DNA from 2 places in the Amycolatopsis sp. NPDC059027 genome. Region 2 is predicted to be linked to the other one. Evidence: riboswitches for the same ligand, from Rfam matches in the RefSeq annotation. Region 2 holds a riboswitch; the other holds the start of a gene.
What was found. Region 2 has a riboswitch for glycine ahead of gcvP (aminomethyl-transferring glycine dehydrogenase). Riboswitches for the same ligand answer to the same signal wherever they lie in the genome.
Positions count from the first base shown of each region.

Region 1: another riboswitch for glycine. It lies ahead of gcvP (aminomethyl-transferring glycine dehydrogenase); the one in region 2 lies ahead of gcvP (aminomethyl-transferring glycine dehydrogenase).

Region 1 is NZ_JBHYIK010000039.1:400-24,090, forward strand. It holds gene ACFWY9_RS25710 (transglycosylase domain-containing protein) at 1-1,674, opposite strand, end outside; gene ACFWY9_RS25715 (FadR/GntR family transcriptional regulator) at 1,745-2,461, opposite strand; gene ACFWY9_RS25720 (ArsR/SmtB family transcription factor) at 2,556-3,167, shown strand; gene ACFWY9_RS25725 (hypothetical protein) at 3,252-3,464, shown strand; gene ACFWY9_RS25730 (hypothetical protein) at 3,506-4,297, shown strand; gene ACFWY9_RS25735 (L-serine ammonia-lyase) at 4,299-5,672, opposite strand; gene lipA (lipoyl synthase) at 5,689-6,732, opposite strand; gene glyA (serine hydroxymethyltransferase) at 6,729-8,003, opposite strand; gene gcvH (glycine cleavage system protein GcvH) at 8,007-8,387, opposite strand; gene gcvT (glycine cleavage system aminomethyltransferase GcvT) at 8,425-9,516, opposite strand; gene gcvP (aminomethyl-transferring glycine dehydrogenase) at 9,521-12,355, opposite strand; glycine riboswitch at 12,509-12,602, opposite strand; gene ACFWY9_RS25765 (3-oxoacyl-ACP reductase) at 12,819-13,586, opposite strand; gene ACFWY9_RS25770 (aldehyde dehydrogenase family protein) at 13,589-14,950, opposite strand; gene ACFWY9_RS25775 (gamma-glutamyl-gamma-aminobutyrate hydrolase family protein) at 14,947-15,702, opposite strand; gene ACFWY9_RS25780 (glutamine synthetase family protein) at 15,683-17,032, opposite strand; gene ACFWY9_RS25785 (general stress protein) at 17,286-17,807, shown strand; gene ACFWY9_RS25790 (DUF1700 domain-containing protein) at 17,868-19,139, opposite strand; gene ACFWY9_RS25795 (PadR family transcriptional regulator) at 19,136-19,465, opposite strand; gene ACFWY9_RS25800 (MAB_1171c family putative transporter) at 19,556-20,746, opposite strand; gene ACFWY9_RS25805 (hypothetical protein) at 20,743-21,324, opposite strand; gene ACFWY9_RS25810 (helix-turn-helix domain-containing protein) at 21,328-21,765, opposite strand; gene mutM (bifunctional DNA-formamidopyrimidine glycosylase/DNA-(apurinic or apyrimidinic site) lyase) at 21,827-22,732, opposite strand; gene rnc (ribonuclease III) at 22,754-23,521, opposite strand; gene rpmF (50S ribosomal protein L32) at 23,537-23,691, opposite strand, start outside.
Region 2 is NZ_JBHYIK010000046.1:8,584-16,053, reverse strand. It holds gene ACFWY9_RS28540 (hypothetical protein) at 1-466, shown strand, start outside; gene ACFWY9_RS28535 (aldo/keto reductase) at 453-1,310, opposite strand; gene ACFWY9_RS28530 (helix-turn-helix domain-containing protein) at 1,364-2,164, opposite strand; gene ACFWY9_RS28525 (nuclear transport factor 2 family protein) at 2,299-2,661, shown strand; gene gcvP (aminomethyl-transferring glycine dehydrogenase) at 2,673-5,561, opposite strand; glycine riboswitch at 5,732-5,835, opposite strand; gene ACFWY9_RS28515 (MerR family transcriptional regulator) at 5,882-6,460, opposite strand; partial or broken gene ACFWY9_RS28510 (TetR/AcrR family transcriptional regulator) at 6,761-7,390, shown strand.

The sequences.
Region 1 (23,691 bases), on a different contig from region 2:
CTGCCCGGTCGCCAGCGCCGCCGGGCGGCCGTCCGGCAACGTCGTGCGCAGCGCGTCCGTCACCGCGTCGGCCAGCCGTGTGCTCGTCGCGTCGTCGCCGCTGAACGGCGACGGCCGCGAGGTGTGCTGCCAGACGATCTCGCCCTTCTCGTCCCGGATCTTCTCGACCAGGTAAGGCATCGCACGCACGCCCTTGGCCGCGAAAGTCGCATACGCGCCCGCCATGTCCAAGGGCCGCAAGGGATACCGCCCGATCGCGATCCCGGCGCCGATGAGATCGCTGTTGTACTCCCGCAGGGTCGCGGCACCATCCACGGCGTCCGGGATGCCGGCGTCGCGGGCCGCGGCGCTCAGCGCGTCCGCGCCCAGCCGCTTCGCCAGGCCGACGAACGGCGCGTCCGCCGCCTTGCGCAGCGCCTGCCGGTAGGTGCACGGATCACCGCAGACGTTCGGATACTTGAACCGCTCGCCGAGGAACTCCGTCTCCGAGGGCGACGCCGCGGGCTGGTCGACCCCGACTCCCGCGCGCAGCCCGGCGAGCATGCTGAACGGGTAGAACGCCGAACCCGCCGGGTGCGCGACGCCCGCGTAGTCACGCAGGCCGTCGTCGCCGCCGTCGTAGACCCGCACCGCACCCGTCCCCGGATCGACGGACACGAGCGCGCCACGCAGCTCACGCGGTTCGCCCGCCAGCCGGTCCTTGACCGTCTTGCGCGCGCTTTCCTGCGCCCGCCGGTCCAGGGTCGTCTCGACGCGCAAAGTCCCCTGCCGCAACCGGTTCAGCGGGAAACCGGCGCGTTCGAGTTCGGCGAGCACGGCCTGTTTGACGTGGTACTGCTCGTAGTCCAGCTGACCCGCCCTGGTCTCCGACGGCGGCTGGATTTCCTTGCCGGGATAGGACATCCTGCCGATCTCGTCGCCCTTGACGTACCCTCGCTCGACGAGCTTGTCCCGTACGTACTCCCAGCGCCTCGCCGCGTGCTCGTCGCCGGAGACGGCCGGATCGTGCACCGACGGCGACTGGATCATCCCGGCCAGGAACGCCGCCTCGCTCCAGGTGAGGGACTCGTCGAGACCGCGGCCGAAGAACGCGTTCATCGCCGCGGCCGGGCCGAAAGTGTTGCGCCCGAAGGAAATGATGTTCACGTAGCTCTCGAAGATCTTCTCCTTCGACTGCTCCTGCGTGATCTTCGTGGCGAGCACCAGCTCGGTGAGCTTGCGCGTGATCGCGTGCTCGTCGTCCCCGGTGGACTTCTTGATGTACTGCTGCGTGATGCCGGATCCGCCGCCGAAACCGGTCAGCAGCGCGCGGCCGACGCCTGTCGGGTCGAAGCCCTGGTTGTCCCAGAACGTCGGATCCTCGGTCGCGACGATCGCGTCCCGCAGCTTGGCGGGGATCCGCGCGTAGGGCACGAAGAGCCGGTCGCCGTCGGGCGGGACGACCTTGAGCAGTTCCGAACCGTCCGAATAGTCCAGTGTGACGGTCTTGTCGAGCCCGGCGAGCACCTCCTGCGGACTGCGCACATCGAGCACCAGGTAGGCGATCCAGAAGGCGAGGAGCGGGATGCCGGCCCCGAGTCCGGCGGTCCAGCAGGCGATCCGGCGGACACGCCGCCACCGGCCAGGCCTCTTCTCGCCGGTTTCGGACTCGGATTCCCCAGAAATCTCATCCACATCACGTCCGACGCTCGAAAGAGTGACGAGGTTGAGGCGGGCCGGATCACTGAAACAGGATCATGACATTTCAGAGGAACGCGCGCAGCAGCGACGCGGTGCCCTCGATGTGCTCGGCCATCGCGCGGCGCGCGGCGACCGGGTCACCCGCCAGGATCGCGTCGACGATCTCCTCGTGCTGAGCGTTGGAGTGCTCCAGATTCGGCTCCAGCAACGGGATCCGGTCGAGCAGCTGGTTGACCCGCGTCCGCGCGTCGGCCATCGCGGTGGTCAGCGAGCCGGACGCGGTCACCTCGGCGATCGCCAGGTGCAGCCGGGAATCCTTGCGCCGGTAGTCGGCGAGGTCCGAGGCCGACGCGTCGGCGAGCGTGCTGGTCAGGTGCTGCCGGTCGGCCGGGCTCAGCGAGCGCGCCGCCGCCAGCTCGGCGGCCCCGGTCTCCAGCACGTACCGCAAGCTCAGCGCGTCTTCCAGCGCGACAACCGGACGCTCCCCCACGGGGTGGCCCGGTTCGGGGAGGTTCTCGTTGACGAATGTGCCGCCGTAGCGCCCTCTCCGCGATTCGACGTACCCAGCGTCGGACAGCGCCCGGATCGCCTCGCGCAGCGTGACGCGGCTGACGCCGAGGCGTTCGGCCAGCTCCCGCTCGGACGGCAGGCGCTCCCCCGCGCCGACCACCCCGAGCCGGATGGCCTGCAGGAGCCGCTCGACGGTCTCCTCGAAGGCGTTGCCCGTCCGCACCGGACGGAACAACGCTTCACCGGCATTCGCCGCCGAGGTCGACTCCACCCAGCGAGTTTATGCCGACTCCGGTGATCAACGCTGTCCATCACAACCACAGAGAACCCTTTGCAAAGCTCCCTCTGCGTTCTAGAGTGTGCCCATGACCGGGAAACGACGGACGCGGCCGATCGACGCGCGGATGCTCCGCGCGCTGGCCCATCCGTTGCGCATGCGGATGCTCGAACTCCTGCACGCCGACGGTCCGGCGACCGCGACAGGGCTGGGCAAGCGGGTCGGCGAAAGCTCGGGCACGACCAGCTGGCATCTGCGCATGCTGGCCGAAGCGGGCCTTGTCGAGGAGGACACCGAGCGAGGGAACAAACGCGAACGCTGGTGGCGTCCGTTGCAGGAGGCGACGCACATGCGGACCGCCGACTTCTTCGGCGACCCGGACCTGGCCGCGCCGCTGGACACCTACCTGCGGTCCGTGGTCGAGCAGCGCTACCAGGCCGAAGCACAGTTCGTCAGCGAACTCCCGCAGTGGATGGACCGCTGGTACGACAAGGCCACCTTCGGTGACGCCCGGCTTTCCCTGACGCCCGAAGAAGCCGCGGCGATGAGCGCGGAAATCCACGAGGTGGTCGACCGCTACCGCCGGGACGCGCGGCCGGGCGACGACAGCGTGATCGCGCACTGGTCGGCGTTCCCCCGGAAGGCACGTCCCGAGGAATCCGACGGCGTTCGCCCGGAGCCGACACGCGATGTTTCGTGAGAAAACCACTGGAATCATCCGGCCACGGTGAGCAACTATTGACAACGTCCAGTGAGACACCGAAGACCGAGTGGGGGCGATCCGGTGCACTTCCTGATGGCGCAGGACCTGGTCAACGAGCGGGAGGCGGAGTTACGCCGCGGCACCCGCAGGCTTCCGCGTAACGGCGGCCGGGCCTGTCTGGGCAGCACCCGGCGGCAGCGCCTCGGCTGGACACTCGTGGAGGTCGGGCTCCGGCTGGCCGTCGAGCCCGATGACCGCACCGAAAACGTTGGCGCGCGGGACTTCCGGGTGTAGAACGGAATCAGCCGGACAGGCCTCCGGCGACTGGGGATTCCATGAGCCGGTTCAGTCCTGAGCCGTTGTCGGATGACGACGAGCTACGCGAATATCGCCTCACCCGCGAGCGCTTCTCGGATTTCACGCCGCCTGTCGTGTTGTTGCTCGTGCTTCAGATCGGCCTGCTGTTCTGGCGGGCCGACGACATCCCGATGCGGATCATCGTCACCGTGCTGGTGGCCCTCCCGCTCGTCCTGATCGCCTGGTACTCGCTGGTGAGCGCGACCCACACCGATCAGGACGGCGTGACGGTCCACGGCTGGTTCCGCGCGAGGAAGACGCCGTGGACCCGGATCCAGGACATCGTCGTCGAACCGAAACACCACCGCCAGCTCAAGTCCGCGCCCTACTTCGTCACGGCGATGTACGACGACACGGGCCGCCGCATCGTCCTGCCGAACCTCAACGACCGCAACGGCCTGGACCTCGAACACGAAACCGAGATCCTGCACCGCATGTGGCTTTCCCGGCGCGGCGTGACCTGGCGATCGATTCCCGCCGTCCGGCAGTCCCACACTCCAGGACGGCCCGCACCGAAGCCGCCGTGGCGTGTCGCTCTGAAGGTGGCGGCGACCACGCTGTTGCTGGACATCGTGGCCTTGTTCGCCATCGCCGCCGTGGTGGCCGACGACGGCCCGTGGGCCGGGTTCTTCCTGGAAGTCGTGCTCCCGTTTCTCATCGTGTTCGGTCCGGCCACCATCGCGTTCTTCGTCACGCTGTACGTCACGCGCGCACGGCGCGCGGCCAAGGCATCGGGCCCGCCTCGGCCGCGCACCAAGAAACAGCGTTAGCTCAGCACTCGATGACGTTGACCGCGAGGCCGCCGCGCGCCGTCTCCTTGTACTTGATGCTCATGTCGGCGCCGGTCTCCCGCATCGTCTTGATCGCCTTGTCCAGCGTCACGACATGACTGCCGTCGCCGCGCATCGCCATCCGCGCGGCGTGGATGGCCTTCGACGCGCCGACGGCGTTGCGCTCGATGCACGGGATCTGCACGAGTCCGCCGACCGGGTCGCAGGTCAGCCCCAGGTGGTGTTCGACGCCGATCTCGGCGGCGTTCTCCACCTGTGCCGGGCTGCCGCCGAGCACCTCGGTGAGCCCGGCGGCGGCCATCGCGGACGCCGAGCCGACCTCGCCCTGGCAGCCGACCTCGGCCCCGGAGATCGACCCGGTCTGCTTGAGGATCGACCCGATCGCGCCCGCGGTGAGCAGGAACGTCACGATCCCGTCGTCCGAAGCGCCGCGGATGAACCGCTGGTAGTAGTGCAGCACGGCGGGGATGATCCCGGCCGCGCCGTTGGTGGGCGCGGTGACGACCCGGCCGCCCGCGGCGTTCTCCTCGTTCACCGCGAGCGCGTACAGGCTGACCCAGTCCATCGCGTACAGCGGGTCCTCGACGCCGTCCTCGGCGAGCAGCTTGTCGTGCAACGCCTTCGCCCGCCGCGGCACCTTGAGCCCGCCCGGCAGGACGCCCTCGTGCGCACATCCATTGTGGACACATTCGGCCATGACCGCCCAGATCCCGAGCAGCCCCTCACGGATCTCTTCCCTGGTACGCCAGGCGAGTTCGTTGCGGAACATGATCTCGCTGATCGGCAGGCCGGTCGACGCGCAGTGCGCGAGCAGGTCGGCGCCGGTGCGGAACGGGTACGGCACCGGGGTCGAGTCCTCGACCACGACCGTGTCCGTCTCGTACGACTCGTCCCGCACGAACCCGCCGCCGACCGAGTAGTACGTCCGCTCGCGCAGCAGGACGCCGTCGCCGTCGAACGCGCGGAAGATCATGCCGTTCGGATGCGCGGGCAGGGATTTGCGGCGATGCATGGTGAGGTCGGTGTCCTCGGTGAACACGATCTCGTGCTCGCCGCCCAGCTTCAGGCTGCCGGACTCGCGGATCTCCGCGATCTTGCCCGGCACGGTGTCGGTGTCGACCTCCTCCGGCCGCTCACCGGACAGCCCGAGCAGCACGGCCTTGTCGCTGCCGTGCCCGAACCCGGTCGCGCCCAGCGAACCGAACAGTTCACTTTGGACACGCGTGGTGCGGCTCAGCAGGTTCTCGTCGACGAGACCGTCCACAAAGGTCCGCGCGGCCCGCATCGGACCGACCGTGTGGGAGCTCGACGGCCCGATGCCGATCGAAAACAGGTCGAAGACGCTGATCGCCATTGATCCGCCCCTTCCCTTAGTTCCGGCCCGAAGTAATTTTTACCGCTGAGGGCCCATTGGATACAGCCAGAAGCGAGCTGGCCTCTTGTGCGGCCGGCCCCTTGTCGGCGAGGTGCCTCAGGTTGTCCGGCAGCTCTTCTCCACGGTAACTCTTCGTCTGCGCGTAGAGGCGTCCGGCGCGGTAGGAGGACCGCACGAGCGGCCCCGCCATGACCCCGGCGAAGCCCATCGCCTCGGCCGCCTTCGAGTGCTCCACGAACTCCTCCGGCTTCACCCAACGGTCCACCGGATGATGCCGCGGCGACGGCCGCAGATACTGCGTGATCGTCAGAATCTCACAACCCGCGTCCACCAGATCCCGCATCGCCGGGGCGACCTCGTCCGGGGTCTCGCCCATCCCGAGGATCAGGTTCGACTTCGTCACCAACCCCGCCTCACGCGCCTTCGTGATCACCTCAAGCGACCGCGCGTACCGGAACCCAGGCCGGATCCGCTTGAAAATCCGCGGCACCGTCTCCACGTTGTGCGCCAACACCTCCGGCCGCGACCCGAACACCTCCGCCAACTGCGCGGGATCGGCGTTGAAATCCGGGATCAACAACTCGACACCAGTACCGGGGTTGAGCGCGTGAATCTGGCGCACCGTCTCGGCATAGAGCCAGGCGCCACCATCCGCCAGATCATCGCGAGCGACCCCGGTCACCGTCGAATACCGCAGCCCCATCGCCTGAACGCTCTCAGCCACCTTCCGCGGCTCGGTGCGATCCAGCGCGGCGGGCTTACCGGTGTCGATCTGGCAGAAATCGCAACGCCGGGTGCACTGATCGCCACCGATCAGGAACGTGGCCTCACGGTCTTCCCAGCACTCGTAGATGTTGGGACACCCGGCCTCTTCACAGACCGTGTGCAAACCCTCACGACGGACAAGACCCTTGAGTTCGGTGAACTCCGGCCCCATCTTCGCCCGCGTCTTGATCCACGAAGGCTTCTTCTCGATCGGCGTCTGGCTATTGCGGACCTCGAGCCGCAACAGCTTCCGACCCTCCGGCGCCGCGGTCATCGCGCGAGGTCGGCGTAGAGGGGGTGCTTCTTGGCGAGCAGCTCGACACGGGCACGCAGCGTCTGCCGCACGTCGTCGTCGAAGTCCGGTTTGAGTGCCTCGGCGATGATGTCGGCGACCTCGGTGAAGTCCTCGGCGCCGAAGCCGCGGGTGGCCAGCGCCGGGGTGCCGATGCGCAGCCCCGAGGTCACCATCGGCGGGCGTGGGTCGAACGGGACCGCGTTGCGGTTGACCGTGATCCCGACCGAGTGCAGCCGGTCCTCGGCCTGCTGACCGTCCAAAGCGGACTGGACGAGGTCGACGAGCACGAGGTGCACGTCGGTACCGCCGGTGAGCACCCGGACACCCGCCTCCGCGGTGTCCGAACGCGACAGCCGGTCGGCGAGGATCTTCGCGCCTTCCAGCACACGCTGCTGACGCTCGCGGAACTCCTCGCTCGCGGCGATCTTCAGCGCGACGGCCTTGGCGGCGATGACGTGCTCCAGCGGCCCGCCCTGCTGACCGGGGAACACCGCCGAGTTGATCTTCTTCGCCAGCTCCTGACGGCACAGGATCAAGCCGCCGCGCGGGCCGCCGAGGGTCTTGTGCGTGGTCGTGGTGACGATGTCGGCGTGCGGCACCGGCGAGGGGTGCAGCCCGGCCGCGACCAGGCCGGCGAAGTGGGCCATGTCGACCATGAGCTTGGCGTCCACCGCGTCGGCGATGCGCCGGAACTCGGCGAAGTCGAGCTGACGCGGATAGGCGGACCAGCCGGCGATGATCAGCTTCGGCTTGTGCTGGACGGCCAGGCGTTCGATCTCGGCGAGGTCGACGATGCCGGTCTCTTTGTCGACATGGTAGGCGACGACGTTGTAGAGCTTGCCGGAGAAGTTGATCTTCATCCCGTGCGTCAGGTGGCCGCCATGCGCCAGGTCGAGGCCGAGAATGGTGTCGCCCGGCTTCAACACGGCGAACATCGCGGCCGCGTTGGCCTGCGCGCCCGAATGCGGCTGGACGTTGACGTGCTCTGCGCCGAAGAGCGCCTTCGCGCGCTCGATCGCGAGCTGCTCGACGACGTCGACGTGCTCGCAGCCGCCGTAGTAGCGGCGGCCGGGGTACCCCTCGGCGTACTTGTTGGTCAGCACCGAACCCTGCGCCTCGAGTACGCCCTGCGGGGCGAAGTTCTCCGAGGCGATCATCTCCAGGGTGGTCTGCTGGCGGGTCAGCTCGTCGGCGACCGCGGCGGCGACCTCCGGGTCCACTTCGGACAGCGGCGCGTCGAACGTGGTCATGGGTCAGGCCTCCTGGGTCAAAACCGCGTAGGCGGCGGCGTCGAGCAACTCCGGCAGGTCACCGCTGGTGCGTACCCGCAGCAGCCAACCCTGGCCGAACGCGTCGTCGTTGATGACCTCGGGGGTGTCCGAAGTGGCCTCGTTCACCTCGACGACCTCACCGCTGACCGGCGAGTACAGCTCGCTGACCGACTTGGTCGACTCGACCTCGCCGAACACCTCGCCCGCGGTGACCTTGTCGCCGACCGACGGGAGCTGGACGAAGACGATGTCGCCGAGCGACTCGGCGGCGAAGGCGGTGATCCCGACCGTGGCGACGCCGTCGGCGACGCTCAGCCACTCGTGATCCTTGGTGTAGGACAGGTCCTGGGGAATGCTGGTCATGAGAAAGCCTTTCGATGTGCCCGGCTGGTCAGGGCGGTCAGGAACGCTTGTAGAACGGGAGGGCGACGACCTCGACGGGCTCGATCCGCCCGCGGATGTCGACGGAAAGCCCGGTGCCGGGCTCGCTGTGTTCCCGGTCGACGTAGGCCATGGCGATCGGGTAACCCAGCGTCGGCGACAGCGCACCACTGGTGACCTCGCCGATCTCGGTCTCGCCCGCCAGCACTCGGTACCCGTGCCGCGGCGCGCGGCGCCCGGTGCCCTTGAGGCCGACGCGCACGCGCGGGACGTCGGCCTTGGCCAGCTCTTCGAGTGCGGCCTTCCCGACGAAGTCGCCGGGCTTCTCGAACTTCACGACCCGGCCCAGCCCGGCCGCGAACGGGTTCAGCGCACGGGTGAGTTCGTTGCCGTACAACGGCATTCCCGCTTCGAGCCGCAGTGTGTCGCGGCAGGCGAGGCCGGCCGGGAGCAGCCCGTGCTCCTGTCCCGCCTCGGTCAGCAGGCGCCACAACGCCGGTGCCTCGGCGGCGGGGACGAACAACTCGAAGCCGTCCTCGCCGGTGTAACCGGTGCGGGCGAGAAGGACCTCATGCCCCTTCACCGTGGCCGGGACGCTCGCGTAGTACTTCAGCGAGTCCAGATCCGCGTCGGTGACGGAGCGGAGGATCGCCACCGCGTTCGGGCCCTGGACGGCGATCAGTGCGACGCTCTCGGAGCGGTTGTCGACCACGGCGTCGAACCCGGCGACCCGCTCGGCCAGCGCCTCGGCGACGACGTCCGCGTTGCCCGCGTTCGCCACCACCAGGAACTTCTCGTCGGCGAGCCGGTAGACGACCAGGTCGTCGAGCACGCCGCCGTCGGCGTCGCAGATCATCGTGTAGCGGGCGCGGCCCGGCTTGACCCCGGACAGGTTGCCCACCAGCGCGTAGTCCAGCGTCGCCGCGGCCTGCGGGCCGGTGACCTCGATCTCCGCCATGTGCGAGAGGTCGAACAGCCCGGCCGCGGTGCGCACGGCTTTATGCTCGGCCAGTTCGCTGCTGTACCGGACCGGCATCGACCAGCCCGCGAAATCGGTGAACAGCGCACCGAGTCCTTTGTGGACTTCGTGCAGGGAGGTTTCCTTCGACACGGGTTCAGCCTTCGTAAGCGTTGAGGGGCGGGCAGGAGCAGACGAGGTTGCGGTCGCCGTGGGCACCGTCGATCCGGCGCACCGGCGGCCAGTACTTCGTCTTGCGCGAAACCCCGGCGGGGAACACGGCGAGCTCGCGGTCGTACGGTTTGTCCCACTCGCCGACCAGCGCGCCGGCGGTGTGCGGGGCGTTGCGCAGCGGACTGTTCTCCGCGGTCCAGCGGCCCTGCGCCACGCCATCGATCTCCTCGCGGATGGCGATCATCGCGTCGCAGAACCGGTCGATCTCGGTGAGGTCCTCGCTCTCGGTCGGCTCGACCATGAGCGTGCCTGCCACCGGGAACGACATCGTCGGCGCGTGGAAACCGTAGTCGATCAGGCGCTTCGCGACGTCGTCGACGGTGACGCCGGTTTCCTTCGTGATACCGCGAAGATCGAGGATGCACTCGTGGGCGACGAGGCCGTCCTGCCCGGTGTAGAGAACCGGGTAGTGCGGGCCGAGCCGCGAGGCGACGTAGTTCGCGGCGAGCACCGCGACCTCGGTGGCCGCGGTGAGGCCGGGCGCGCCCATCATCCGGACGTAGGCCCACGAGATCGGCAGGATCGAGGCCGAGCCGTAGGGCGCGGCGCTGATCGGGCCGACGCCGGTGTCCGGCCCCGCGACGTCCAGCAGCGGGTGGTTGGGCAGGTACGGCGCGAGGTGCGCGCGCACCGCGACCGGGCCGACGCCGGGGCCACCGCCGCCGTGCGGGATGCAGAACGTCTTGTGCAGGTTCAGATGCGAGACGTCGCCGCCGAACTCGCCCGGCTTGGCCAGCCCCAGCAGAGCGTTGAGGTTCGCACCGTCCACATAGACCTGTCCGCCGCCGTCGTGCACGATCTTGGCGAGCCGCTCGATGCCGTGCTCGTAGACCCCATGCGTGGACGGGTAGGTGACCATGATCGCGGCCAGCGTGTCCTTGTGCGCGTCCACTTTGGACTGGAGGTCGTCGAGGTCGACGTTGCCCTCGGCGGTGCACTTGACCACGACCACGCGCATCCCGGCGAGCACCGCCGAGGCGGCGTTGGTGCCGTGCGCGGACGACGGGATCAGGCACACGTCGCGGGCGTCGTCGCCGTTGGCGCGGTGGTAGGCGCGGATGGCCAGTAGCCCGGCGAGTTCGCCCTGGCTGCCCGCGTTCGGCTGGAGCGACACCTTGTCGTAGCCGGTGACCTCGGCCAGCCAGCCCGACAGCTGCTCGACGAGCACGTGGTAGCCCTCGGCGTCGCCGGCGGGCGCGAACGGGTGGATACCCGCGAACTCGCGCCAGCTGATCGGCTCCATCTCGGTGGTGGCGTTGAGCTTCATGGTGCACGAGCCAAGCGGGATCATGCCGCGGTCGAGCGCGTAGTCCTGATCGGACAGACGACGCAGGTACCGCAGCATCGCCGTCTCGGACCGGTGCGAGCCGAAGACCTCGTGGCTCAGGTAGCCGCTCTCGCGGGCAAGCCCGTTCGGCAGCGCCTTCTTGCTCTCCTCCGGCGCGGCTTCGACGCCGAACGCACGCAGCACCTTCGCGAGGACGTCCGGGCGGGTGACCTCGTCGCAGGCGACGCGGACGTGGTCGGCGTCGACGTGGCCGAGGTTGATGCCGCTTTCCCTCGCCGCGGCGTGGATTTCGGCCGCCTTGCCGGGCACGCGCGCGACGACGGTGTCGAAGAAGCCCTCGTGCACGACCTCGACGCCGCCCTGCCGCAACGCCTCGGCGAACCCGGCGGCCAGGCCGTGCACCCGGGCGGCGATGCGCTGCAGGCCGTCCGGACCGTGGTAGACCGCGTACATCGCGGCGAGCACGGCGGGCAGCACCTGCGCGGTACAGATGTTGGACGTCGCCTTCTCGCGGCGGATGTGCTGCTCGCGGGTCTGCAACGCGAGGCGGTACGCCGGATTGCCGTCCGTGTCGACGGAGACCCCGACGAGACGGCCGGGCAGCGAACGCTCCAGTCCACTTCGGACGGACATGTACCCGGCGTGCGGGCCGCCGTAGCCGAGCGGGACACCGAAGCGCTGCGTCGAGCCGGCCGCGACGTCGGCGCCGAACTCACCCGGCGAGGTGATGAGGGTCAGGGCCAGCAGGTCGGCGGCGACGGTGAACAGCGCGCCCGCGGCCTTCGCCGAACCGGAGATCGCGTGGTAGAAGCCGGGACCGCGCAGCACTCCGGACGCGCCGGGATACTGGACGACGACGCCGAAGAACTCCTCGGGCAGCCCGGTCAGCAGGTCGCGGACCTGGACCTCGATGCCCAGCGCCTCGGCGCGGGTGCGGACCACGGCGATGGTCTGCGGCAGGCATTCGGCGTCGAGGACGACGACGTTCGACTTGGACTTCGAGGCGCGCCGCATGAGCGTGACCGCCTCGGCGACGGCGGTGGCCTCGTCGAGCAGGGAGGCGTTCGCGGTGGCCAGGCCGGTGAGGTCGGCGACCATGGTCTGGAAGTTGAGCAGGGCTTCGAGACGGCCCTGCGAGATCTCCGGCTGGTAGGGCGTGTACGCGGTGTACCAGGCCGGGTTCTCCAGCACGTTGCGGCGGATCACCGGCGGGGTCACGGTGTCGTGGTAGCCGAGGCCGATCATCTGCGTCATCGGACGGTTACGCGCGGCGAGCGCGCGCAGTTCGGCGGTGGCGTCCTCTTCGGACGCGGCGGCGGGGAGATCGAGGCCGTGAGCACTGCGGATGGCGGACGGGACCGCGGCGGCGACGAGCGCGTCGAGGCTGCCGTAACCGCATTCGGCCAGCATCTTGGCCTGTTCGGCCACCGATGGGCCGATATGCCGGGTGTCGAACGGTGTCGATGTGATGGGGAGCTCCTCGGGCCGGGCACTGGGTAGACCGGTGCGCTGGAACTCCCCCTCTGTCATGGCACCTGAGAGTTTCACCGTGCGTTCCTGATCGAACACAGCACGGCTTTCACCTTGGGTGAGGCGTGGGTACGCCTGCTTTCCAGAGTGGCCTCGCACGAAGCGGTAGTGGATACCTGAGAGATTCCGGGGAGTTTGCTCCTTCGGTGCCCCACCACGTTCGTGAGGACTCTCCCGCTCCGGCTCGACGGCCCGATCTGTAGTTGTCGCGCATACCGTACCCGGCGGCTTCACCCCCCGTCCACTTCTCCCCGCCCACACCACACCGGCGATCTCACGTGATTGAACGGCGACCTCACGTGACTGAACGGAGATCTCGCGTGTTTGGCCGGGGTCCCCGTCCGATCACGCGAGATCTCCGTCTGATCACGCCAGGTCGCTGTCGGATCACGCGAGATTGCCGTTACAGCGGGGTGACGTAGGCGCCGGAGATGCCGCCGTCCACGAGGAACTGGGAGGCGGTGATGAAGCTGGCGTCGTCGCTGGCGAGGAAGGCGACGGCGGCGGCGATCTCCTCCGGCTCGGCGAACCGGCCGACCGGGACGTGCACGAGGCGCCGCGCGGCCCGTTCGGGGTCCTTCGCGAACAGCTCCTTGAGCAGCGGGGTGTTCACCGGCCCGGGGCACAGCGCGTTGACCCGGATGTTCTCGCGGGCGAACTGGACGCCCAGTTCGCGGCTCATCGCGAGCACGCCGCCCTTGGACGCGGTGTAGGAGATCTGCGAGGTCGCCGCGCCCAGCACCGCCACGAACGACGCCGTGTTGATGATCGAGCCCTTCCCCTGCCGCTGCATATGCGGCAGGACGGCCTTGCAGCACAGGTACACCGAGGTCAGGTTGACCTGCTGGACCTTCTGCCACGCGTCGATGCCGGTGGTGAGGATCGAGTCGTCGTCCGGCGGCGAGATCCCGGCGTTGTTGAACGCGACGTCGACCGAGCCGAACTGGTCCACTGTGGACTGGAACAGGGCCTCGACCTGCTCGGCGTCGGTGACGTCGGTCTGCACGAACACGCCGCCGACCTCGTCCGCCGCGGCCTTGCCCGGCTCCGGCGCGACGTCGGCGATGACGATCTTCGCGCCTTCGCTCGCCAGGCGCCGCGCGGACGCCAGACCGATCCCGCTGGCCCCGCCGGTGATCACCGCGACGCGGCCCTCGAAACGCTGCACCATCCCTATTCCTCCGTGCTCAGAAAGACGTTCTTGGTCTCGGTGAACGCCGTCGCGGCGTCCGGCCCGAGCTCACGGCCGAGACCGGACTGCTTGAACCCGCCGAACGGGGTCCAGTACCGCACCGACGAATGCGAGTTGACCGAGAGGTTCCCCGACTCGACGCCGCGGGAGACCCGGAACGCGCGGCCGACGTCGCGGGTCCAGATCGACCCGGACAGTCCGTACTCGGTGTAGTTGGCCATGTCGACCGCGTCGGCCTCCTCTGCGAACGGGACGACGGCGACGACCGGGCCGAAGATCTCGTCCGTGGCCAGGGGGTCTTGGAGATTCGGCGGGGTGACGACGGTCGGCGCGAACCAGAACCCCGGCCCGTCCGGCGCGCTCCCCCGGAAGGCCACCGGCGTCCCGGCACCGACGTAGGACGCCACCTTCGCGTGATGCGCGGCCGAGATGAGCGGTCCCATCTCGGTCTTCTCCGACCCCGGATCGCCGACGACCACGCCACGCACGGCGGGTTCGAGCAGCTCCATGAACCGGTCGTACACGCTCGCCTGCACGAGGATCAGCGAACGCGCGCAGCAGTCCTGACCCGCGTTGTCGAAGACCCCGTACGGCGCCGTCGCGGCAGCTTTTTCGACGTCGGCGTCGGCGAAGACGATGTTCGCGTTCTTCCCGCCCAGCTCCAGCGTCACGCGCTTCACCCTCGCCGCGCAGCCCGCCATGATCCGCTTGCCGACCTCGGTCGACCCGGTGAAGACGACCTTGCGTACTGCCGGATGCTCGACGAACCGTTGTCCCACAACGGATCCCTTGCCCGGCAGCACCTGGAAGACGTCCTCGGGGATACCCGCCTCGCGCGCCAGTTCGGCGAGCCGGATCGCGGTCAACGGCGTCAGCTCGGCGGGCTTGAGGACCACGGTGTTCCCGGCCGCGAGGGCGGGCGCGAAACCCCAGCCCGCGATCGGCATCGGGAAGTTCCACGGCACGATGACGCCGACGACGCCGAGCGGCTCGTGGAACGTGACGTTCACCCCGCCTGGCACCGGGATCTGCTGGCCGATCAGGCGTTCCGGCGCGGCGGCGTAGTAGTTCAGGACGTCACGGACGTTGCCTGCCTCCCAGCGCGCGTTGCCGATCGTGTGCCCGGAGTTCGTGACCTCCAACCGCGCGAGGTTCTCGATGTCGTTCTCGACGGCGTCGGCGAAACGACGCAGGATCCGGGCACGGTCGCCCGGAGCGACGTCACGCCAGGCGGGGAACGCGGCCTGCGCGCGGGCGATCGCCGCGTCGGTCTCCTCGGCGCTGGTCAGCGCGACCGACCGCACCACCTCTTCGGTGGCGGGGTTGATGACATCGAACGTCATTCGTTCTCCTTACCGGCGGCCGCCACGAGGGCCGCGAAGAGCCGAAGGTCGTCGGTGTCCTGTTCGGGATGCCATTGCACCCCGAGGACGAAGTTCCCGCCGGGCAGCTCGGCGGCCTCGACGGTGCCGTCGGCGGCCCAGCCGACCGGGACCAGCCCGTCGCCGAGCCGGTCGATGGCCTGGTGGTGGTAGCACATCGCCTTGGTTTCCGCGCCGAGGATCTCCGCCGCGCGGGACCCCTCGGCCAAGGTGATCGTGCTGGTCCCGAACGTGGCGGGCGCGGGCTGGTGCTCGCGGCTCCCGGTCGCCTCCGGCATGTCCTGGGTCAGCGTGCCGCCGAGCGCGACGCTGATCACCTGGAGGCCGCGGCAGACGCCGAGCACCGGAACCCCGGCCTCGATCGCCGCGCCGAGCAGGCCGAACTCGAAGGCGTCGCGATCGGGCCTGGTGTAGGTCTTCTCGTGCGGCTCCTGGCCGTACCGCGCCGGATCGACGTCGGCGCCGCCGACAAGCACGATCCCGTCCACAGTGGACACCAGCCGATCGTAGGCGTCGGTCACCGGTGGCAGGAGCACGGGAATCCCGCCCGCAGCGGCCACGCAGTCGACGTAGACCCGGTGCAGGAGCGCGGCTTCGGTGTCCCAGACGCCGAATTTCGCGGGCTCGATGTAGGTCGTCAGGCCGATGACCGGCTTCCGCCGACGTACTTCCTCCCGCGGAGGCGGCGAAGAATCAGAGGCGCTCGAAACCACGAATGCGCTCCCAATCGGTGACGGCCTTCTCGAAGGCCTCGCGTTCGATCTTCGCCGCGTTGAGGTAGTGCCGGTGGACGTCGTCACCGAACGCCCGCTCGGCGAGTTCGCTCGCCGCGAACTCGCCGATGGCCTCGCCGATCGTGGCGGGCACCCTCGGCAGCACGGAGGAATCGTAGGCGTTGCCGGTGAACTCCTCCTCCAGCGGCAACTCGTTCTCGATGCCGTGCAGCCCGGCGGCGATGAGCGCGGCGACGGCGAGGTACGGGTTGACGTCGCCGCCGGGCACGCGGTTCTCCACCCGCAGCGAATCACCGTGGCCGACCACACGCAGCGCGCACGTGCGGTTGTCCGTGCCCCAGGCGATACCGGTCGGCGCGAAGCTGCCGCGCACGAACCGCTTGTAGGAGTTGACGTTCGGCGCGAAGAAGTAGGTCAGCTCGCGTAGCCCGGCGAGCTGACCGGCGAGGAAGTGCTCCATCAGCTGGGAAAACCCGCCCGGCCGGTCACCGGCGAGCACCGTGCCGCCTTCGGCCGAGCGCAGGCTGACGTGGATATGGCAGGAGTTGCCCTCGCGCTCGTCGTACTTCGCCATGAAGGTGAGGCTCTTGCCCTCCTGCGCGGCGATCTCCTTGGCCCCGGTCTTGTAGATGCTGTGGTTGTCGCAGGTGGTCAGCGCGTCGGCGTAGCGGAAGGCGATCTCCTGCTGGCCGGGGTTGCACTCCCCCTTGGCCGACTCGACGTACATGCCGGCGCCGCCCATCTCGCGGCGGATGCGGCGCAGCAGCGGCTCGATCCGCGCGGTGCCGAGCATCGAGTAGTCCACATTGTACTGATTGGCGGGCTTCAGCCCCTGGTAGCGCTTGTCCCACGCGGCTTCGTAACTGTCGTCGAAGACGATGAACTCCAGCTCGGTGCCGACGTACGCGGCGAGCCCGCGCTCGGCGAGCCGGTCGAGCTGGGCACGCAGGATCTGCCGCGGCGACACCGTGACCGGCCCGCCCTGCACCCGTTCCACGTCGGCGAGCACCAGCGCCGTGCCCGGCTGCCAGGGGATCAGCCGCAGCGTGTCGAAGTCGGGCCGCAGCACGAAGTCGCCGTAGCCGGTGTCCCACGACGAGATGTCGTAGCCGTCGACGGTGTTCATCTCGACGTCGACGGCTAGGAGGTAGTTGCACGCTTCGGTGGCATGCGGCACCACCTCTTCGAGGAAGTACTCCGCGGCGCAGCGCTTGCCCTGCAACCGGCCCTGCATGTCGGTCATCGCGACGAGCACCGTGTCGATCGTCCCGTCGGCGACCAGCGTGCGCAGCTGATCGAGGGTGAGCATGCCTTGTCTCCGCGCCATCGGCCACCCCAAAGGTTTGAATCGAATCCTTTGCGGGTTCTTCCTACCGGGTGGCCGCGCACGGGTCAACCGGAACAAAGGTATGAATCTGAACCTTTGAATCCTGCCACGGCAACCCTCGGACATACCGGCCGGAATGTCCGTGATGTCCGGCTGAGAAGAGTCTGTGAATCCCGCCCGCGTGGGACCATTTGGGGAGCGTCGCACGTTGTACGGGGCAGGAGAGGTGAGATCGATGACCACAGCATTCACGCAGAGCTCGGTGAACCCGCAGCAGGCACGTCCGCAGCTGCCCACGATGCCCACCGGCTGGCCGATCGGTTCCTACGAGTCGTACGAGCAGGCCCAGCGGGCGGTCGACCACCTCGCGGGCACCGACTTCCCGGTGACCGACGTGACCATCGTCGGCGTCGAACCGGTGCTCGTCGAGCGCATCGCGGGCCGGATGAACTGGCGCAGGCTGCTCGGCAACGCGGCGATGTCCGGCGCGCTGTTCGGCCTGTTCCTCGGCCTGGTGCTGAGCATGCTGAACCCCGGCGCCGGGCTCATCCCGATCGGGATCGGCCTCGTCGCCGGTATCGGGTTCAACCTGCTGTTCGGCGCGCTGGGCTACGCGGCCAGCCCGAACAAGCGGGGGTTCGTCTCGCAGAGCCAGCTGGTCGCGCGCCGGTACGACGTGCTGAGCCAGCCGCGCAACGCCGAGAAGGGCCGCGAGCTGCTCGCCGACCTCGCCGCACGTAGCGCCTTCGGCCACTGACGCGCCCGCCGGATCACCGTGCTGGGGAGCGGCCCCGACCGCCGCTCCCCAGCACGTCCGCTACCGGGTCGGCGGAGCGGAGCTGGACGGCGGTGTCGCCGGCGCCGAGGAGGACGGAGCCGCCGGGGCGCTGGAGGTCGGCGCGCCCGGGCTCGGGCTCGGCGTCGTGCCCTTCGGGATCGCGGCGCTGAACGGGATGTCGGTCCGTTCCCGGCAGACACCGCGGTAGCCGTTGTAGCCGTTGACGCGCCCTCGGTTGTCGGTGACGCCCTGGTCGAGCCACGGCCGCGGGAACTTGTTGTCCGCGCCGACCCGCATCTTGCTGCCTGTCCCCGGTTCGCAGGCGAAACGGCTCATCGTGAGCGGCCGTCCCTCCTCGTCGTAGAGGTAGACCTCGGTCAGCGGCTTGCCCTGCGCGTCGAACGCGTAGACGTTGTCGACCGACTCGTTGCCGTACTGCAACTGCTTGCTGCCGTACGAGTCGCTCGTGGTGGTCGTGGGATACGAACTCGGGCTCGAGCCCCATGAGGTCCGACCGGCGACCAGATCGACCGCGGCACCGAACCCGCCGAGCATGCCCCCGACGACGAACGCCGAGATCGGCACGGCCACCCACAGCAGCCGCCGGTCCTTGCCCAGCTTCGCACCCGCCCAGATCGCCGCGATCGCGGCGGCCAGCAGGAACGGCAGCAGCAGCGCCGCGTACCGGTGCCGCAGCATGAGCAACAACCCGAAGCCGACCAGCACGGCCGCGCACACCAGCCACCACGCCGGGCGCAGCGAACGCAGATAGCCCAGCACCTTTCCGCGGTCCCGATTGTCCTCAGTGGACACGAGCCGCTCCTTGGCCCAGACGACCTCCGGGAGCGCCAGCACGGCGGCGAGACCACGCTTGAGCAGGAAATACACGCTCAGCACGAAAACCGGCGCCAGGAAGGCCAGGCCGAGCAGCGCGTCCGGATCGACCCGCACCGCGGCGGCGAACGCGAACATCGCGAGCCCAGCCGCGCAGAACACCAAGCCCCACAAGGCGAAGCGCGGCCCGAACAGGCTCGGCGCCTTCGCTCCCGGCGTCGGCAGCACGGTCGTCGCCGCTTCGGACGGCGGTGGATACCCGCCCGCCGACCGCAGCTCCGCCGCGTAGCTCTCCGGCGTGCCGAGCCGTTCGATCAGCGCCTCGACCTTGGCGTCGGCGCCCAGCTCGGCCTCCATCTCGGCGAGATGCGGCCGGACGTCCTCCAGGATTTCCTCGATCTCACCGGCGGGCAGGTCAGCGAGCGCCGTCCGGACCCTCGCCAAATACACCCGCACGGCGGTCGGCCGCTCACTCATGCTGCCTCTCCCTGTCCCAGCAAAATGTCCATTGTGGACGCGAACCCCTGCCATACCTTCATGGACTCGGCGAGCCGGGTCCGTCCCGGTTCGTTCAGGCTGTAGTACTTGCGGTGCGGCCCTTCCTCGCTCGGAACCACGTACGACGTCAGCAGCCCCGCCTTGTACAAGCGGCGCAGCGTGCCGTACACCGACGCGTCCCCCACGTCCTCCAGGCCGGCGATTCTGAGTCTTCGCAGGACGTCGTAGCCGTATCCGTCGTCCTCGCGCAGCACCGCGAGCACGGCGAGATCGAGCACGCCCTTGAGTAGCTGACTGATCTCCACCCGATCCCTCCAGTCTTACGCGTCAGAAGGTACCACGCATTGCGCAGTAGTGTGCACAGCAGTGCGCCGATCGGCACGAGAACGTATCTCTCAGACCGGAAGGCCCAGGTCAGCACAGGTCTTGCGGCGGATCTGCTCGACGACCCCGGAGTGTCGCCAAGCATGCGTCACCTGGACGAGCCAGGCGGCCTCGGCGGCGACATCGGCCTCCGGCGACTGCCTTGCGGGGGTGTCCTCGGTTTGGTAGCGCCGATCCGCCTCGTTCGCGAGCAGCGCGGCGGCAAGCGCGGCCGCCTCGACCGTGGCGGCGATCAACCGTTCTGGCAAGCCCTCGCGACGTGCCCGCGCTTCGGCCAGCGCCGGGATCCCCGGGTCGAAGTACGGCCGCAGCGCGAGGTGTCCGTCCCGGATTTCGATGACTCGCCGGTACAACGCGAACTCGACACCACCGGGCAGGCCACGTCCGGAATCGAGGGCGATCCCCGGAGCGGCGTCGCGCAGCGCGGCCCACAACGGTTCGATGCGGCGATAAGCGTGATACGCGCGAAGCCAGCGAAGCGGCGCGCTCAGCGATGGCCCCCAGACGCTGAGCGTCGCGCCGGCGACCGCGAAGCCGACACAGCCCGCGGCGAGGATCGCCGAGTAGACGTCCTCGCTGGCGTTCACCTTTCCGGTGGCGATCAGCCTGCCGATGTCGTCGATGCCCCAGAACGTCCACGCCAGCGCGGACACCGCGCCGCCGACGATGAGCCACAGCCCGGTCCGCAGCGGCCCCGGCTCGGCGAGACGCGCGAAGCGGCCGAACACGACGATGAACGTCGAGAGGCTGACGACGCCGTAGACGATGAAGAGCATCAGGTACGCGACGAGATACCAGAGCCTGCCGGGACCCGCGACGGTGTCCTCACCCGCCCGATGCGTCCGCGCGAGGAAGAACAACACCACTTCCCCGGCGATCACGACGCAGGTGAGCAGCACGTGCCAGCCAGGCCTGGCGTGCACGCCCAGCCGCATCGAGCGGGCGAACGCCACCGCGAAGGCCATCGCGCCGATCTTGAACAGGTCCGAGGCGAGATTCACCAGGCTGGCGAACGGCTCCCGCCCCGCCACCACCGACTCCATCGCGGGCGTGAGCACGAGGATTCCCGCCGCGATGCAGATCCCGAAGCCGGACAGGCACCACATCCGCCGCGCGGGCTGGGTACGCCGTGCTTCGACGAGCTTGAAGCTGAAACCGGCGAAGCCGAGCACGCAGCAGTAGTAGGCCAGTGTTTCGATCACGAGGACCCGCGACGGGGCTTGCTCCCGAACAGGGTGTCCAGGCGGGCCATCCCACCGGCGAGGTCGCTGTCGCGTTCGTCGGACCTCGCCGGTGCGGGGGCACTTTCGCCGCGGGCCACCCGGTGCGCGATGAGCGAGGCCAGCAGTTCGGCCTCCTGCTCCTCGACGGCGGTGTACGTGGTCCTGCCGAGGACACGGCGGACGAGTTCCGGTGACAGGTTCGGCATGAGCGCCCGGCTGGCGGCGGCGTCGATCGCCGCGCCGGCGGCGCCACCACCGGGCGCGGTGGAACCGACGTGCCCGCACAGCAGATGCCCGACCTCGTGCAGCAGGATGTGCCGCCGGTGCAGGGCGGTCGTGTTGGTCGGATAGAGGATGTAGTCGGCACGCTCGGTGCTCATCAGCAGACCGCATGGCCCGCCGGACGGCGCGTTCACCGGCATCAGCTCGATCGGGCGCCCGCGCCGGGCCGCGATCGCGGCCACGAACCGTTCGGCGTCGAACGGTTCGGGCAGGGTCAGCGTGCCGGCCAGCCTGCGGCACCGCCGCCAGAGCTGCTTGCGCTGCCGGTCCCGCACGGCTCAGGCCTCCTTGTGCTGGCCGCCGCGGCCGGCCTCCCTGCGGGCGATCGCGTCGATCATGTCGCTGATCGTGTCCAGCCCGTCGGCCGAGAGGGTCACCGCGCGCAGCGCGACGTCGCGGACGCCGGCGTCGCGCAGCGCACCCAGCAGGGCCAGCTCCTCGGCGATCTTGGTGCTCTGCTCGTCGTCGAAGAAGTATGCCGGAGGAACACCGAAGAACTGCGCGAGCGCTTCGAGATGCCGTTTGGTCGGGTTGTCGCGGCGGCCGGTGCGCAGCTGCCAGAGGTAGGTGGTGGAGAAGCTCTCCCCCGTCGCCTCGCGGCAGGCCTTGGCGACCTCCTCGTGGCTGTAGGACTCACGATCCGGCCTGCGCACGACGTCGAACAGTTTGTCGATCTTGTCGGCGAGCGTCGACTTGCCGGGTTCGGTGGCCACCATCACTCCCTCAACGGCGCTGTAGTGCGCGTTTTCATCCTAGTTGATGAAGACGCTGGTCGCATCAACGCGAGTTACCACGCGGCCGCGGCTGGCATCGCGGGCAGGAGAACGACGACCGGTTCATGAACGGCTCGCGGCGGATCGCCGTGCCGCATCGGCCACACGGCAGGCCTTCCTGTCCGTAGGCGTCCAGCGACCGGTCGAAGTAGCCGGACTGGCCGTTCACGTTGACGTACAAGGCATCGAAGGACGTCCCGCCCGCGCCGAGCGCCTCGGCCATGACGTCCGAAGCCGCCGTCAGCAGCGCCCTGGTCCGGGCCGCGGTGAGCTTGTCCGTCGGCCGCGCCCAGTGCAGTTTCGAACGCCAGAGCGCCTCGTCGGCGTAGATGTTGCCGACGCCGGACACCAGCGTCTGATCCAGCAGCGCGCGTTTGACCTCGGTGCGGCGCGAACGCAGCGCCTTCACCGCGACGTCGAGATCGAACGCCGGATCCATCGGATCCCGCGCGATGTGCGCGATCGCCGAGGGCAGCCGCGTCCCGTCGACCTCGACCAGATCGTCCAGCGCGAGACCGCCGAAGGTGCGTTGATCGACGAACCGCAGCTCCGGGCCGTCGTCGGCGAAACGGATCCGGACCCGCAGATGCTTTTCGTCCGGCGCGCCCTCGGGCTGGACGAGCATCTGCCCGCTCATCCCGAGGTGCGCGAGGACGGCTTCTTCCAAGCCCGAGGTACTTTTTCCCGCCGAGGGCGCATCAGCAGAGCCGAGCTCCAGCCACAGGTACTTGCCGCGGCGGCGCACCGCGTCGATCCGGACGCCCGCGAGACGGCCGGTGAAATCCTCCGCGCCGAGCGCGTGACGACGGATCGCCCGCTCGTGGAGTACCTCGACCTTGCTGATCGTGCGACGCTCGACATGCGCCTCGAGGCCGGCGCGAACCACCTCGACCTCGGGAAGTTCAGGCATACGCCCATTCTGGCGCAAGGCTCAGGACGAGGAGCCTTCGCCGTCGCTCTCTTCGGCCTGCTTCGCGGCCGCGATCTCGTCCGTGAGCGCCCGCCACGCCATCTCGGCGGCCTTCTGCTCGGCTTCCTTCTTGGTGGAACCCGTGCCACGCCCGTAGTCCCGGCCGCCGACGAGCACCGTGGCGGTGAACTCCTTGCGGTGGTCCGGACCGGTGTCCTCGACCCGGTACTCGGGCACGCCGAAACCGGCCGACGCGGTCAGCTCCTGCAGGCTGGTCTTCCAGTCCAGCCCGGCGCCCCGCCTCGGCGCCTCGGCGAGCAGGCCGTCGAAGAGGTGGTGCACCAGCTTCCGGGCGACCTCGATGCCGTGCTGCAGGTAGACAGCACCGATGACGGCCTCGAGACCGTCGGCGAGGATGCTCGCCTTGTCCCTGCCACCGGTGAGCTCCTCGCCCTTGCCCAGCAGCAGGTGTGCCCCGAGGCCACCCTCGCCGAGCCCGCGCGCCACTCCCGCCAGTGCGTGCATGTTGACCACACTGGCGCGCAGCTTCGCGAGCTGACCCTCGGGCAGCTCGGGGTGAGTGGTGTAGAGGTGGTCGGTGACCACGAGGCCGAGCACCGCGTCGCCGAGGAACTCCAGCCGCTCGTTGGGCGGGAGGCCGCCGTTCTCGTAAGCGTAGGAACGGTGGGTCAGCGACAGCCTCAGCAGCTCGGGGTCGAGAGTGACCCCGAGCGCCTCGAGCAGTGAGGTGGGATCGACCGCGGGTCCGTTGGGTGTCTTACCCCCCATGACCGGCTACCCGGATCAGGCGGGCTCGACGACCTGGCGGCCGTTGTGCTGGCCGCACGACGGGCACGCGACGTGCTGGAGCTTCGGCTGCTTGCAGGCGCGGTTGGAGCAGGGCACCAGCTGAACCGGAGCCGCCTTCCACTGGCTGCGGCGCGCGCGCGTGTTGGATC
Region 2 (7,470 bases):
GGCAGAGGCCGAGGCGGCCAGCTGCGCGGGCGGGACCTCCGACCTCCGCGTCCTCGTCACCCCCAGCGCCGCGCAGCCGGTGACCCAGGCCGCGACGAAGTGGAACCAGGCGGCCACCGTCGTGCACGGCCGCTGCATCCACGTGACCGTCGAATCGATGCCGTCGGCACAGGTGCTCGACGCGCTGACCGGCCGCACCAACGTCGACGCGATCGGCGGCCTGCCCGCCGCGTGGCTGCCCGAATCGGGCTACTGGGTCAGCGAGCTGACCACCGCCAAGCCCGAGCTCATCAGCTCGCCCGCGCAGTCCGTCGCCACCGCGCGTTCGGCCGACTACCCGTTCATCTGCCTGGGCGGCAAGGCCGCCGACGACATCCAGCAGCGGGCCGCGCAGACCTTCCGGGAGTACCTCAAGCAGCCCGCGCAGCAGGCCGATTTCGCGGCGGCGGGGATCAAGGCCGCCTGACGTCGCCCAGCGTCGACGTCAGGTCGAAGGTTTCCGGGTCCGGCCCGGTCCGGGTGCCGTTGTCCAGCTCGCCGAGCACGGCCAGGTCGTCCTCGGCCAGTTCGAAGTCGAACACGTCCAGGTTCTCCCGGATCCGCGCCGGGGTGGCCGACTTCGGGATCACCACGGTGCCCAGCTGCAGATGCCACCGCAGCACGATCTGGGCCGGGCTCTTGCCGTACTTCGCGGCGAGCGCGGTGACCGGTTCGTCCCCGAGCAGCCGCCCTTTCGCGAGCGGGCTCCACGCCTCGGTGAGGATGCCCTGCTCGGCGTGGAACTCCCGCAGCGCGACCTGCTGGAGCCACGGGTGCAGTTCGATCTGGTTGACCGAGGGCACGACGCCGGTCTCGTCGATCAGCTCGCGCAGATGCGGGATCTGGAAGTTCGACACGCCGATCGCGCGGACGCGGCCGTCGTCGCGCAGCTTCACCAGTGCCCGCCAGGTGTCGGCGGCCGTGCCGCGTTTCGGCAGCGGCCAGTGGATGAGGTAGAGGTCGAGCCGGTCGAGCCCGAGCGCGGCCATGCTGCGGTCGAACGCGCGCAGCGCGGCGTCGTAGCCGTGGTCGGCGTTCCACAGCTTCGTCGTGACGAACAGTTCCTCGCGCGGGACGCCGCAGCCGGCGATGGCGGTGCCGACCTCGGACTCGTTGCCGTAGGCCGCGGCCGTGTCGATGGCGCGGTAGCCGGCGTCGATGGCGGTGCGGACCACTTTCGTGGCGTCCGAGGCGGGCACCCGCCAGACGCCGAAACCGAGCTGCGGGATGCGGACGTCGTCGGTCAGGGCGAGCAGGGGCGACATGGCCATGAAGGGGCGATCCTCACTGCGTCATCGGCTGCTGCGGGGAGTTCCGCGCCCGATCATCGCACTTCGGCGCCCGCCCGGTCGCGCAGATACGCCGCGGTGGCGGGATTCGCCGGAAAGAACGACTCGATGACGAGCTCCGCGACCGTCACGTCGAGTGGCGTCCCGAACGTGGCGACCGTGCTGAAGAACGCCAGCTCGGTGCCGTGGTGGCGGAATCGCAGCGGGACGAAGATGTCGCCGGGTCCGGGCACTTCCACGTCGGGCACCGGCTGGTCGCACGGATAGCCGCGCAGCTCCTCCAGCAGCGCGGCGAGCACCGGATCGGCGGTCTGGGTGACCTGGCCCCGCAGCCTGCCGAGCAGGTGGGCTCGCCACTCCCCCAGGTTGAGCACGTGCGGTGCCATCCCGTCCGGATGCAGCGTCGCGCGCAGCACGTTGGCAGGCGGCGTCAGCAGCTCGGGCGCCACTTGCTCGGTGAAGATCCCGAGGCTCGCGTTCGCGTCGACGAGGTTCCAGGCGCGGTCGACGACCGCCGCCGGGTAGGGCTCGTGCCCCTTCAGCAGCAGCCGGACCGCCTCGCGGACCGCCGCCATCTCGGGATCACCGAGTCCGCTTTCGCCGTACGCGGGTGCGTACCCGGCCGCCAGCAGCAGCTGGTTGCGCTCGCGCAGCGGGACGTCGAGATGCTCGCCGAGGCGCAGCACCATGTCACGGCTCGGACGGGACCGGCCGGTCTCGACGAAGCTCAGATGCCGGGTCGAGATGTCCGCCGAGATCGCCAGGTCGAGCTGGCTGATGCGGCGGCGGTCCCGCCATTGCCGCAGCAGCTCGCCCACCTTCACGGGAGTAGTCACGAGGCAGACGCTACGGGGCCCGCCGCGGCGTCGCCATTACCTCCCGGGTAATCGACGCGCCGCACCCGCACCGGGCAGGCTTTGCGTCGTCGAGGACGACGAAAGCGTTGTCCGGTAACGAAAAGAGGGATCCCATGTCGGAAGTCCAGCACATCGTCGAGCAGTACATCGCCGTGTGGAACGAGACCGACCCGGCCCGCAGGCGCGCGCTGATCGCGGACGTCTTCACCGAGGACGCCCGCTACACCGACCCGTTGGGCGCGGTCGAAGGGCACGACGGCGTCGACGGTTTCATCGGCGGGGCGCAGGCGCAGTTCGCCGGGCTCGTGTTCAGCCTGCCCGCCGAGGCCGACGCGCACCACGACCTCGCCCGGTTCCAGTGGTATCTCGGCGCTCCCGGGGCCGACGAGCCGATGGTCATCGGCTTCGACGTCGTCGAGCTGGAAGGCGGCCGGATCGCGAAGGTGCACGGCTTCCTGGACAAGCGGCCCGGCTGACGAACTCGCGGTCAGTCGGCGAAGGCGTCCGGGGGCGGGCAGGAGCAGACGAGGTTGCGGTCACCGGTGGCGCCGTCGATGCGGCGCACCGGGGGCCACGCCTTCGTCGCCGAAGGGCCTGCCGGGAAAACCGCGAGTTCGCGCGAGTAGGGGCGGGTCCACTCGCCGGTGACGCAGCGGGCGGTGTGCGGGGCGTTGCGGAGCGGGCTGTCCGCCAGGGGCCACTCCCCCGCCGCCACCCTGTCGATCTCGCCCCGGATCGCGATCATCGCGGCGCAGAACCGGTCGAGTTCGCCGAGGTCCTCGCTCTCGGTGGGCTCGACCATGAGCGTGCCCGCGACCGGGAACGACATCGTCGGCGCGTGCAGGCCGTAGTCGGCCAGCCGTTTCGCGACGTCGTCCACCGTGACGCCGGTGCGTTTCGTGATCCCGCGCAGGTCGAGGATGCACTCGTGGGCGACCAGCCCGTCGTGTCCCGCGTAGAGCACCGGGTAGTGCTCACCGAGGCGGCGGGCGATGTAGTTCGCGTTCGCCACCGCGGTCAGCGTGGCGCGGCGCAGGCCTTCGTCGCCCATCATCCGCACGTAGGCCCACGAGATCGGCAGGATCGACGCGCTGCCCCACGGGGCCGCGCTGATCGGGCCGACACCGGTGGCAGGACCGGCGGCGGGCTGCAGCGGATGGTTCGGCAGGAACGGCGCGAGGTGCTCCCGGACGCCGATCGGGCCGACACCGGGCCCGCCACCGCCGTGCGGGATGCAGAAGGTCTTGTGCAGGTTGAGATGCGAGACGTCGGCGCCGAACCGGCCGAACTGCGCCAGCCCGATGAGCGCGTTGAGGTTCGCCCCGTCGACATACACCTGGCCACCCGCGTCGTGCACCAGACCGCAGACCTCGCCGACGGTGTCCTCGTAGACGCCGTGGGTCGACGGGTAGGTGAGCATGATCGCCGCGAGGTCGCCGGCGTGTTCGTCCGCAGTGGACTTCAGATGCGCGAGGTCGATGTTGCCGCCCTCGTCGCACCGCACCACGACGACGCGCATCCCGGCCATCACCGCACTGGCGGCGTTGGTGCCGTGGGCACTGGCCGGGATCAGGCATACGTCGCGGGCGTCCTCGCCCCGCGAACGGTGGTAGGCACGGATCGCCAGCAGACCGGCGAACTCGCCCTGACTGCCCGCGTTCGGCTGCAGCGAAACCGCGTCATAGCCGGTGATCCCGGCCAGCCAACCCTCCACATCGGACACCACCGAGAGCAGCCCCTCGGCGTCCTCGACGGGGGCGAACGGGTGCAGTCCGGCGAATTCGGGCCAGCTGACGGGTTCCATCTCCGCGGCGGCGTTGAGCTTCATCGTGCAGGAGCCGAGCGGGATCATGCTCCGGTCGAGTGCCAGGTCCTTGTCCGCCAGGGAACGCAGGTACCGCAGCAGCGCCGTTTCCGAGCGATGCGTGTGGAACACCGGATGGGTCAGGTACTCCCCCGTCCGCCGCAGCGGCACGGGCAGCGCGTCGGCGGTGTCCACGTCCAGCGAGTCCACATCGGACACAGTGACGCCAAAAGCCTTCCACACCAACGAAAGCCGCTCGCGCGTCGTGGTCTCGTCGCAGGCGACGCCGACGTGGTCCGCATCGACGAGCCGGAGGTTCACCCCGAGGTCGCGCGCGGCCGCCACGATCGCCGCCGCCTGGCCCGGCACGACCGCGGTCACCGTGTCGAAGAACTCGCCGTGGCGCATCTCGATGCCGCCCTCGGCGAGCCCGGCGGCGAACACCGTGGCCATGCGATGGGCGCGGTACGCGATGGCCCGCAGTCCTTCCGGGCCGTGGTACACCGCGTACATCGCGGCCATCACGGCGAGCAGCACCTGCGCGGTGCAGATGTTGGACGTCGCCTTCTCGCGGCGGATGTGCTGCTCGCGGGTCTGCAAGGCGAGCCGGTACGCCCGCGCGCCGTCGGCGTCGACCGAGACACCGACGAGCCTGCCCGGGACCTGGCGTTCGAGGCCCTCGCGGACGGCGAGGTAGGCGGCGTGCGGTCCGCCGAAGCCCATCGGCACGCCGAACCGTTGTGCCGAACCGATCGCGACGTCCGCGCCGAGTTCGCCGGGCGAGCGCAGGAGGGTCAGCGCGAGCGGGTCCGCTGCCACCACGACGGCGGCGCCGAGTGCCTTCGCCTCGGCGATCACCGGATCCAGCTCGCGCACCGCGCCGGACGCGCCGGGGTAGCTCAGCAGGACGCCGAAGAAGTCGCCGCCGAGGCCGAGCCCGGTGATGCCCTGGGACAGGTCGGTGACGACGAGCTCGATGCCGAGCGGCTCCGCGCGAGTACGCAGCACTTCGATGGTCTGCGGCAGGGTGTCCTCGTCGACGACGAACCGCGCGGACTTCGAGCGGGTGGCGCGACGGACCAGGGTCATCGCCTCGGCCGCGGCGGTCGCCTCGTCGAGCAGGGACGCGTTGGCGATCGGCAGGCCGGTGAGGTCCGCGATCATCGTCTGGAAGTTGAGCAGCGCTTCCAAGCGGCCTTGGGAGATCTCCGGCTGGTACGGCGTGTAAGCCGTGTACCAGGCGGGATTCTCGAAGAGGTTCCGGCGGATCACCGGCGGGGTGATCGTGTCGTGGTAGCCGAGGCCGATCATCTGCACCATCGGCCGGTTGCGCGCGGCGAGCGCCCGCAGTTCCGCCAGTGCCTGTGCTTCCGTGGCGGCGGGCGGCAGGCCCGGGGTCCTGGCCGAAGCCCGCAGGGAACCGGGGACCGCGCGCTCGGCGAGTTCGTCGAGTGAGGCGACGCCGACGACGCCAAGGATCCGGGCGAGTTCCCCGGGCCCGGGGCCGATGTGCCGGTCGGCGAAGGGAATTCCCTGCTCCAGTTCGGCGAGGGACGGACTGGGTTCGGTCACGTGAACCTCCCGGGACGGCGGGGACGGGGCCGGGGACAACGTTGTCCTGGCCCTCCCCGCTCTGTCCGTACCCGTAGGGCGCCTGAGAGTTTCACCCGTGTGTTGAGCCGGGCTTGCACCTTCGGCGGAGCCGCCAGGCTGTGTCCTGGCGACCCACTTTCCAGAGGCGTCTCGTCCGCGCGGTCCAGGGTGCCTGAGAGGTTCCGGGGAGGACTTGCTCCTTCGGCGCCGGGCTCAAGGTTGTTGATGGCCCGGTCTCTCCCGCGCGGATTCGTCGACCGCGGAACAGAGCCTACCCTGACGCCCTCGAGCGCCGGTGATCACCCGGTGCGACGGGCGTTGCGGCGCTGGGTCAGCTCGTCCGGCACCATCGACTCGACCTCGCCGCCGTCGGCACGCTCGGCCGGGAACTCGTGGATCGTGCCGCTGATCTCCTGCATGGCCCCGCTGACCGCGATGCCGAACACACCCTGACCGCCCTGGAGCAGATCGACGATCTCCTCCGGCGACGTGCACTCGTAGACCGTGGTGCCGTCCGAGAACAACGTCACCTTAGCCAGATCACGCACTCCGCGTACCCGCAGGTGATCGACGGCGACGCGGATGTTCTGCAGTGAGACCCCGGTGTCCAGTAAGCGCTTCACGACCTTGAGGACCAGGATGTCCTTGAACGAGTACAGCCGCTGCGATCCCGAACCGTGCGCGGTACGGATGCTCGGCGCGACCAGCTTCGTCCTGGCCCAGTAGTCGAGCTGCCGGTAGGTGATCCCGGCGATCTGACAGGCGGCGGGGCCCCGGTAGCCGACCAGTTCGTCCGGAAGCGAGGCGTCGGGGAACAGTTCACCCTGCTCGCCGCCGGCGACCTGAACAGGCTGCTTCTCAGGACCAGCCTCGACCACGCGTGCCTCCCCTCGCCCGACCTGGCGGCCGGCGAACGACAAGCCGGTCGGACCCAGGAGTGGGACCGGCCGGGATGAATCGCCACGTCCGTGCCCCCGCGTTCGCAGCACAGCGGATCGCGGAGTCGAATCACATCGTGGCGATTTACCGCCTTTGACGGTAAGCGCATGCAAGGTGCCGGTCAACGCGACGCGCGGCTGGCCTCAAGTTCGTGTTGAGCCTTTAGTCCGTTCGCCGTACGAGCCCGGCGAAGAGCGGGCCGGCTGGACAGTTTTACTCAGACGTGTTAATTTTTACTCATGCAAGTAAGCACTGACACGCAGGCGGAGCTCGGCCTCTCCGTGACCGAGGCCGCCCGCCGAGCACAGATCATCGGCGCGACCATCGCGACGATGGCCCAGGTCGGCTATCGGAAGACGACGCTCGCGCGGATCAAGGAACGCGCCGGGCTGAGCAGCACCCGGATCATCTCCTACCACTTCACCAGCAAGGCAGGGCTGATGCAGGCGGTGCTGAGCACGGTGATCGAGACGAAGAGCCGTTTCCTCGCGGAGCGGACCGAAGGCCGGATCGACGCCGCGGACCGGCGGGGGAACCTGCGGGCGCACATCGAGACGTCGGTGGCGTTCCTGCGTGACTACCCGGACTGTGTGCGGGTGCTCGCGGAGATGACCGCGAACGCGGAGGACGAGGACGGCTGGGGCATGGCCGGGCCCGTGCTGAACGACCTGCGGGTGGGGAGTGTGTACCGGCAGTTGAAGCAGGGGCAGCGGGAAGGCGCTTTCGGTGACTTCGCGCCGGACGTGATGGCGATGTCCATCGCCCAGGCCATCGACGGCGTGGCGGCTCAGTTCAAAACCGACCCGTCGCTCGACATCGACCGCTACGGCCGGGAACTGGCCGACCTGTTCGAAAGGGCCACCGCCCCCGGGGGCGCGGGGGGCGCCCCCCGGCCCCCCCACCGCGCCCGGCGGGCGCCAAGCGGATGGAGGGGGGGGGGGGGGGGGCG